2 linked regions of the Arthrobacter sp. ERGS1:01 genome follow. The protein of the gene in region 1 binds, or shares a complex with, the protein of each later gene. Links are inferred from orthologs where the notes say so. Each region holds a gene or a part of one and is shown in the gene's direction. Other genes may lie near its edges.

Region 1 (3,141 bases):
TGAGTGAGAAAGCCGCAGCGCGGCCCGCCGGCTCCCGTACCGTCGCCGAACTTGAATCCGGCATTCACGGTATCGGCAAGAAAGTGGTTGAGGAAGCCGCCGAGGTGTGGATGGCCGCCGAGTATGAATCGGATGAGGCCGCGGCCGAGGAGATTTCCCAGCTGTTCTACCACCTGCAGGTCATGATGATCGCCAAAGGTTTGACCCTTCAGGACGTTTACAAGCATTTGTAGCCACACGCCGTGGCTGCTTGTCCCTGCTTGCCTGTCCTTGAACCGGCGCCCGCCGCGGGTGCCGCCCCTTTGCCGTAACTGACCTGAAAGAACCTTCCCATGCTTAGAGTTGCCGTCCCCAACAAGGGTGCCCTGTCCGAAGCCGCCTCCGCCATGCTCGCCGAGGCCGGTTACCGCCAACGCCGCGACAGCCGCGAACTGGTCATGGTCGACCCGGACAACAACGTCGAATTCTTCTTCCTCCGCCCCCGCGACATCGCCGTCTACGTCGGTGCCGGCACGCTCGACGTCGGCATCACCGGCCGCGACCTGCTCATGGACGCCCAGGTGGACGCCGACGAGCTGCTGCCGCTGGGCTTCGCCGCCTCCACGTTCCGCTTCGCCGGCCCGGTAGGCCACTTCACGACGGCCGCCGAGCTTGAGGGCAAGCGGCTGGCCACCAGCTACGACGGCCTGCTGCGCGAATACCTGGCCGAGCTGGGCATCAACGCCAAGGTGGTCCGCCTGGACGGGGCAGTGGAATCCTCCGTGCGCCTCGGCGTGGCCGACGCCATTGCCGACGTCGTCGAAACCGGCAGCACGCTCAAGGCCGCCGGCATGGAAATCTTCGGCGAGCCCATCCTGAACTCCGAAGCCCTGCTGATCGGGCGCCGCGGCGTCACCCCGCCCCCCGGCGTGGAGGTGCTGATCCGGCGCCTGCACAGCGTCCTCGTGGCCCGCCAGTACGTCCTGCTCGACTACGACGTGCCGAAGGTCCTCATGGAGAAGGCCACGGCGCTGACCCCGGGTCTGGAATCGCCCACGGTGTCCCCGCTGCGCGACTCCGACTGGGTCGCCGTCCGCGCCATGGTCTCCGCCAAGGACACCAACAGGATCATGGACGAGCTGTACGAGTTGGGCGCCCGTGCCATCCTCGTCAGCAGCATCCACGCCTGCCGCATCTAGTAGGAGAAGAGCATGAGCGTAGCCATCCGGGTCATTCCCTGCCTCGACGTTGACGCCGGCCGCGTGGTCAAGGGCGTCAAGTTCCAAAACCTGCGCGATGCCGGTGATCCGGTGGAGCTGGCCCAACGTTACGACCGTGCCGGTGCCGACGAGCTGACGTTCCTGGACGTCACCGCGTCCTCCGGCAACCGGGAAACCACGTTCGACGTCGTCTCCCGCACGGCCGAGCAGGTCTTCATCCCGCTGACCGTGGGCGGGGGAGTCCGCGAGGTTTCCGACGTCGACAAGCTGCTGCGGTGCGGGGCCGACAAGGCCTCCATCAACACGGCCGCGATCGCCCGCCCCGACGTCATCGACGAGATCACCCGGCGCTTCGGTTCCCAGGTGCTGGTGCTCAGCCTTGACGCGCGGCGCACCCGGGACAGCAACACGCCGTCGGGCTTCGAGGTCACCACGCATGGTGGCCGCAAGGGCACCGGCATCGACGCGATCGAATGGGCGCGCCAGGCCGCCGACCGCGGTGTGGGGGAGATCCTGCTGAACTCCATCGATGCCGACGGCACCAAGGAGGGCTTCGATCTGGAGCTCATCCGGCTGGTCCGCGCCGCCGTGCACGTGCCGATCATCGCCTCCGGCGGTGCTGGCAAGCCCGAGCATTTCCCGCCCGCCGTGGCGGCCGGCGCCAACGCCGTGCTGGCGGCGTCGATCTTCCACTTCGGCCCGGACAACGCGATTGCCGACGTCAAAGCGGCAATCCGCGACGCCGGCTACGAAGTCCGCTAACGCCAAAACGGTTGAGGGCCCAGATAATCTTCGGATTATGAACTGCTCCCCGAAAGTTGGACTGATTAATTCGGTTCCTTACTTTCGGGGAGTTTTTTATGGATTCGCGGAGTTCGTTGAGTGCTCGGCAGCGGGTTGCTGCCATAGGGTTGTTCGAGGAAGGCTTCGGCTATGGTGCGGTTTCTTCTCGGCTGCAGGTCAGCAGGGATGCCTGTAAGCGCTTGGAGCAACGTTTCAAGATTTGGGGTAGGGCCGCTTTGGATAGACGACCGGCTGTGCCAGCGTATTCATTTGAGTTCAAGATCAAGGTGGTTCGTCAGTTCCTCGCTGCTGAAGCAACATCGACGGAACTGGCCCAGTTGTATCACTTGAGTTCGCCGAAACTCGTTCAAAGCTGGGTTCGGCGGTATCGCCAGGACGGTGAGGACGCTCTCAAGCCCCGGCCGAGGGGCCGCCCACACACCGCCGTGGACCAATTGCCTACCGAGGTTAGCGAGCTTGAGAAGCTGCGCCTTGAGAACCAGCGGTTGCAGGCCGAGAATGCCTACCTAAAAAAAGTACGGGCCCTGAGGAACCAACCACCGCGTTGAAGGTTAGCGCCGTGATCGCCCTCAGGGCCTCTCACCCCTTGCCCCTGCTCCTGGCCGCGGCCGGGCTGCCCCGCTCTACGTTCTTCCACCGCCAGGCCGCGCTCACGGCCCCTGACCGGCACGCAGAACTCCGTGCCCGGATCCACGAGGTCTTCACCGAGGCCAAGGGCCGCTACGGGCACCGACGCATCCATGCGTTCCTGCGCCGCCAGGGATGGCAGGTGGCGAAGAAGACCGTGTTAAAGCTGATGCGCGCCGAGAATCTGGTCTGCAAGGTCCGCAGCAGTCGCCGCAGGTATTCCTCCTACAAGGGCCAGGTCGGCAAGATCGCTGAAAACCTACTCAAGCGCCAGTTCGTCACCGCGGCACCGAACCTGACGTGGGTGACCGATGTGACCGAGTTCAAGGTCGCGGACCGCAAGGTCTACCTCTCCCCGGTCATGGACCTGTTCGACCGCTCCGTGGTCTCCTTCGCGGTCTCCGAGTCGCCCAACACGGCCTTCACCAACCGATCGCTCAGCGAGGCGATCAGCACTCTGGGACCGGGTGAGGCACCAATGGTGCACTCGGACCAAGGATTCCAGTACCAA
Region 2 (3,306 bases), 350 kb from region 1 along the record:
CGCACTGGCCGGTGCCCGGCTCGGATACCTGGCATCCGCGCCCGAGGTCGCCGACGCCATCCGGCTGGTCCGCCTGCCCTACCACCTGTCGGCCATCACCCAGGCCACGGCCGTTGCGGCCCTGCGGAATTCCGATTCCCTGCTCGCCAACGTTGAGGCCATCAAGGTCCAGCGCGACCGCATCGTCACGGAGCTTTCCGCCATGGGGCTTGCCCCGGCGCCGTCGGATTCGAACTACGTGTTCTTCGGCGGGGTGGCCGACCCCCATGCACTGTGGGAAGCCCTGCTGGCCGACGGCGTGCTCATCCGCGACGTCGGCATCCCCGGCCACCTGCGAGTCACCGCAGGCACCGAAGCGGAGACCACCGCGTTCCTCGACGGGCTGCGGCGTTTCCTCAACGGCTAGCACAGCGCCACCACGGGGCCGCGGACCGCTTTGGCAAGAAGCGAGTCCTGTCTTCTAAACTGGTATCAAATGCAAACTCCGCCGCGCACACGCCTGCGCGGCCACGTGCCCCGGCGCGCCACCCCTGCAGTGAAGGATCAATTGAGATGACCGAGAACAGCCAGGCCGCAGGCCCGGGACGGACCGCGCGCCTCGAACGCGCCACCAGCGAATCCAGCGTGCTCGTCGAAATCAACCTCGACGGCACCGGAGTGTCCAACATCGACACCTCCGTCCCGTTCTACGACCACATGCTCACGGCGCTGTCCAAGCACTCCCTGATCGACATGACGATCAAGGCCACCGGCGACACCCACATCGACGCCCACCACACGGTGGAGGACGTGGCCATCTCCCTCGGCGAGGTGCTCAAGGTGGCGCTCGGGAACAAGGCGGGCATCCGCCGCTTCGGCGAGGCCACCGTGCCCCTCGACGAGGCGCTTGCCAATGCCGTGGTCGACGTCTCCGGACGCCCCTACCTGGTGCACGGCGGCGAGCCCGCCGGGCAGGAATACCACCTCATCGGCGGCCACTTCACCGGTTCGCTGACCCGGCACGTTTTTGAAGCCATCACCTTGCACGCCCAGATCTGCCTGCACATGACCGTGATTGCCGGCCGCGACCCCCACCACATCGTCGAGGCCCAGTTCAAGGCCTTCGCCCGGGCGCTGCGCTCCGCCGTGGAACCGGACCCGCGCGTCACCGGCATCCCCTCCACCAAGGGCCTGCTGTGAGTGCGGAAATTCCGGCACCTGCCGGGGAAGCCCAGCCCACGGTCACCGTCCTTGACTACGGCTCGGGCAACATCCGCTCTGCCGTCCGCGCCCTGGAGCGCGCCGGAGCAACCGTCACGCTCAGTGCCAAGCCCGACGACGTCCTGGGCGCCGACGGCCTGGTGGTTCCCGGTGTCGGCGCGTTCGGTTCCGTCATGGCGGAGCTGAAGAGTGTTGACGCCATCCGGATGATCGGCCGCCGCGTGGCAGGTGGCCGGCCCGTGCTCGGCATCTGCGTTGGACTGCAGGTCTTGTTCGACGCCGGCGTGGAACACGGCGTCCGCGCCAACGGCATGGGGGAGTGGCCCGGCACGGTGGAGCTGCTGCCCGCCGAGGTCGTCCCGCACATGGGCTGGAACACGGTCAAGGCCCCGGCCGATTCCGTCCTGTTCGAAGGTGTTTCCGACGAGCGCTTCTACTTCGTGCACTCCTATGGCGTCCAAAGCTGGGACTTCGACGTGATCCAGCCCAAGATGAAGCCGCCCATGGTGACCTGGTCCGAGCACGGCGCCCCGTTCATCGCCGCCGTCGAAAACGGGCCGCTGTGCGCCACCCAGTTCCACCCGGAAAAGTCCGGCGACGCCGGTGCCCGGCTGCTGCGCAACTGGGTCAACTCGCTGCGCAAGGGTGCCGCCTAAATGTGGTCACTGCTCCTGATGGCCCTGGCCGGTCTGTTGATCGGCGGCTGCTACACGTTCTACCAGCAAAAAGCGCCCCGCTGGATCCCGATCAGTTTCGCGTTCCTGGCCGTCGTGTCCCTACTGGCGGCCTACTTGTTCACGCTGTCCGGCTAAATCGCCACCCAGCCCCCATGTACCAATCAAAGATGTTGAGGACCCGATGACCACCACCGCCCCCATTCTGGAACTGCTGCCCGCCGTTGACATCGTCAACGGCCAGGCCGTGCGTCTCGTCCAAGGCGAGGCCGGTTCCGAAACAAGCTACGGCACCCCGCTTGACGCCGCCATGAAATGGCAGAACGACGGCGCCGAATGGGTTCACCTGGTGGACCTCGACGCAGCCTTTGATCGGGGTGACAACAAGGCGCTCCTGCGCGAGCTTGTTTCCACGCTGGACGTCAAGGTGGAGCTCTCTGGCGGCATCCGCGACGACGCCTCGCTCGAAGCAGCCCTGGAACTCGGTGCAGCCCGGGTGAACCTCGGCACGGCCGCCCTCGAGAACCCGGAATGGACCGCGAAGGTCATCGACCGCTTCGGCGAGAGGATCGCCGTCGGCCTCGACGTGCGTGGCACCACGCTTGCCGGCCGCGGCTGGACCAAGGAAGGCGGGGACCTCTGGGAGGTGCTGGCCCGCCTGGAGGACGCCGGCTGCGCCCGCTACGTGGTCACCGACGTCACCAAGGACGGCACCCTGCGCGGACCGAACGTGGAACTGCTGCGTGAAATGTGCTCCCGCACGGCCAAGCCCGTGGTGGCCTCCGGCGGAATTTCCAGCCTCGAGGACCTGCGCGTGCTGCGCGAGCTGGTGGGAGACGGCGTCGAAGGCGCCATTGTCGGCAAGGCCCTCTACGCCGGCAAGTTCACCCTGCCCGAGGCCCTCGACGTGGCTGGACGCCGCTAAAGACCATGACTGAGATGCCCAGGAAGCAGTTGCCCGGACACATCGCCGCGGCCCTGGCCGGCGCCGGCGGACCCACGGACTCGGCCGGGCAGCCGTGGGAGGGGCGCAGCCTGCCCGCCGAGGAGAAATACCACAACTTCGACACCGACGACGGCGCCACCGACGCCCGCTATGCCGCGGCGCTTGGGCGGCTGCTTGACGGCAGCGGCTCGGAGGCAGAAGTCGTCGCGTCGCTGGCGCAGGCCCGGGTGTTCATTCCCATCGTGGCCCAGCTGGCCGAACAGACCGTGGGGGAGAACGGCCTGGTGTCCGACAAGGAGTCGGACATGGCGCTGGTGACGGTCCAGGCCCCGGACGGCCGGCGCGCCCTGCCTGTCTTTACCAGCTCGGAGGCATTGGGCAGTTGGCACCCGGAGGCCAGGCCGGTGGCTGTGTATGCGGCCCGGGCGGCCCTGTCGGCGGTTGCCGAGGAGGCCCAGATGCTGGTCCTGGACCCCGGCTCGCAGC

Evidence for each region.
Region 2: the proteins of hisF (region 1) and hisH are in contact, whole or in part, in a crystal structure (PDB 6RU0), measured with the Thermotoga maritima proteins. The link is inferred for Arthrobacter sp. ERGS1:01 from one-to-one orthologs. Residues at the interface, in WP_004080486.1 of Thermotoga maritima: Met1, Leu2, Ala3, Arg5, Ser40, Glu41, Asp45, Glu46, Ala70, Glu71, Ile73, Asp74, Ile75, Pro76, Phe77, Asp98, Lys99, Ser122, Gln123, Glu161, Thr195, Leu196, Asn247, Arg249, Glu251; in WP_004080484.1 of Thermotoga maritima: Asn15, Arg18, Arg22, Arg117, Leu118, Pro119, His120, Met121, Gly122, Trp123, Asn124, Asn134, Gly135, Tyr136, Tyr138, Val140, Tyr158, Glu180, Lys181, Ser182, Ser183, Lys184, Ile185.

The regions. Positions count from the first base shown.
Region 1 is NZ_CP012479.1:1,155,491-1,158,631, forward strand. What follows is about bases 248-3,075. They hold hisF (imidazole glycerol phosphate synthase subunit HisF), read left to right. Parts: upstream 248-1,190; coding sequence 1,191-1,961; downstream 1,962-3,075. Other genes in these bases: hisG (ATP phosphoribosyltransferase), read left to right, coding at 333-1,178. Outside these bases: AL755_RS09110 (phosphoribosyl-ATP diphosphatase), read left to right, coding at 1-233.
Region 2 is NZ_CP012479.1:801,583-804,888, forward strand. The notes cover bases 23-3,015. They hold hisH (imidazole glycerol phosphate synthase subunit HisH), read left to right. Parts: upstream 23-1,175; coding sequence 1,176-1,856; downstream 1,857-3,015. Other genes in these bases: AL755_RS07490 (histidinol-phosphate transaminase), read left to right, coding at 23-406; hisB (imidazoleglycerol-phosphate dehydratase HisB), read left to right, coding at 553-1,179; AL755_RS23595 (hypothetical protein), read left to right, coding at 1,857-2,012; priA (bifunctional 1-(5-phosphoribosyl)-5-((5-phosphoribosylamino)methylideneamino)imidazole-4-carboxamide isomerase/phosphoribosylanthranilate isomerase PriA), read left to right, coding at 2,059-2,799; AL755_RS07510 (SseB family protein), read left to right, coding at 2,805-3,015. Also shown: more of AL755_RS07490, read left to right, coding at 1-22; more of AL755_RS07510, read left to right, coding at 3,016-3,306. UniProt on the Escherichia coli protein: IGPS catalyzes the conversion of PRFAR and glutamine to IGP, AICAR and glutamate. The HisH subunit catalyzes the hydrolysis of glutamine to glutamate and ammonia as part of the synthesis of IGP and AICAR.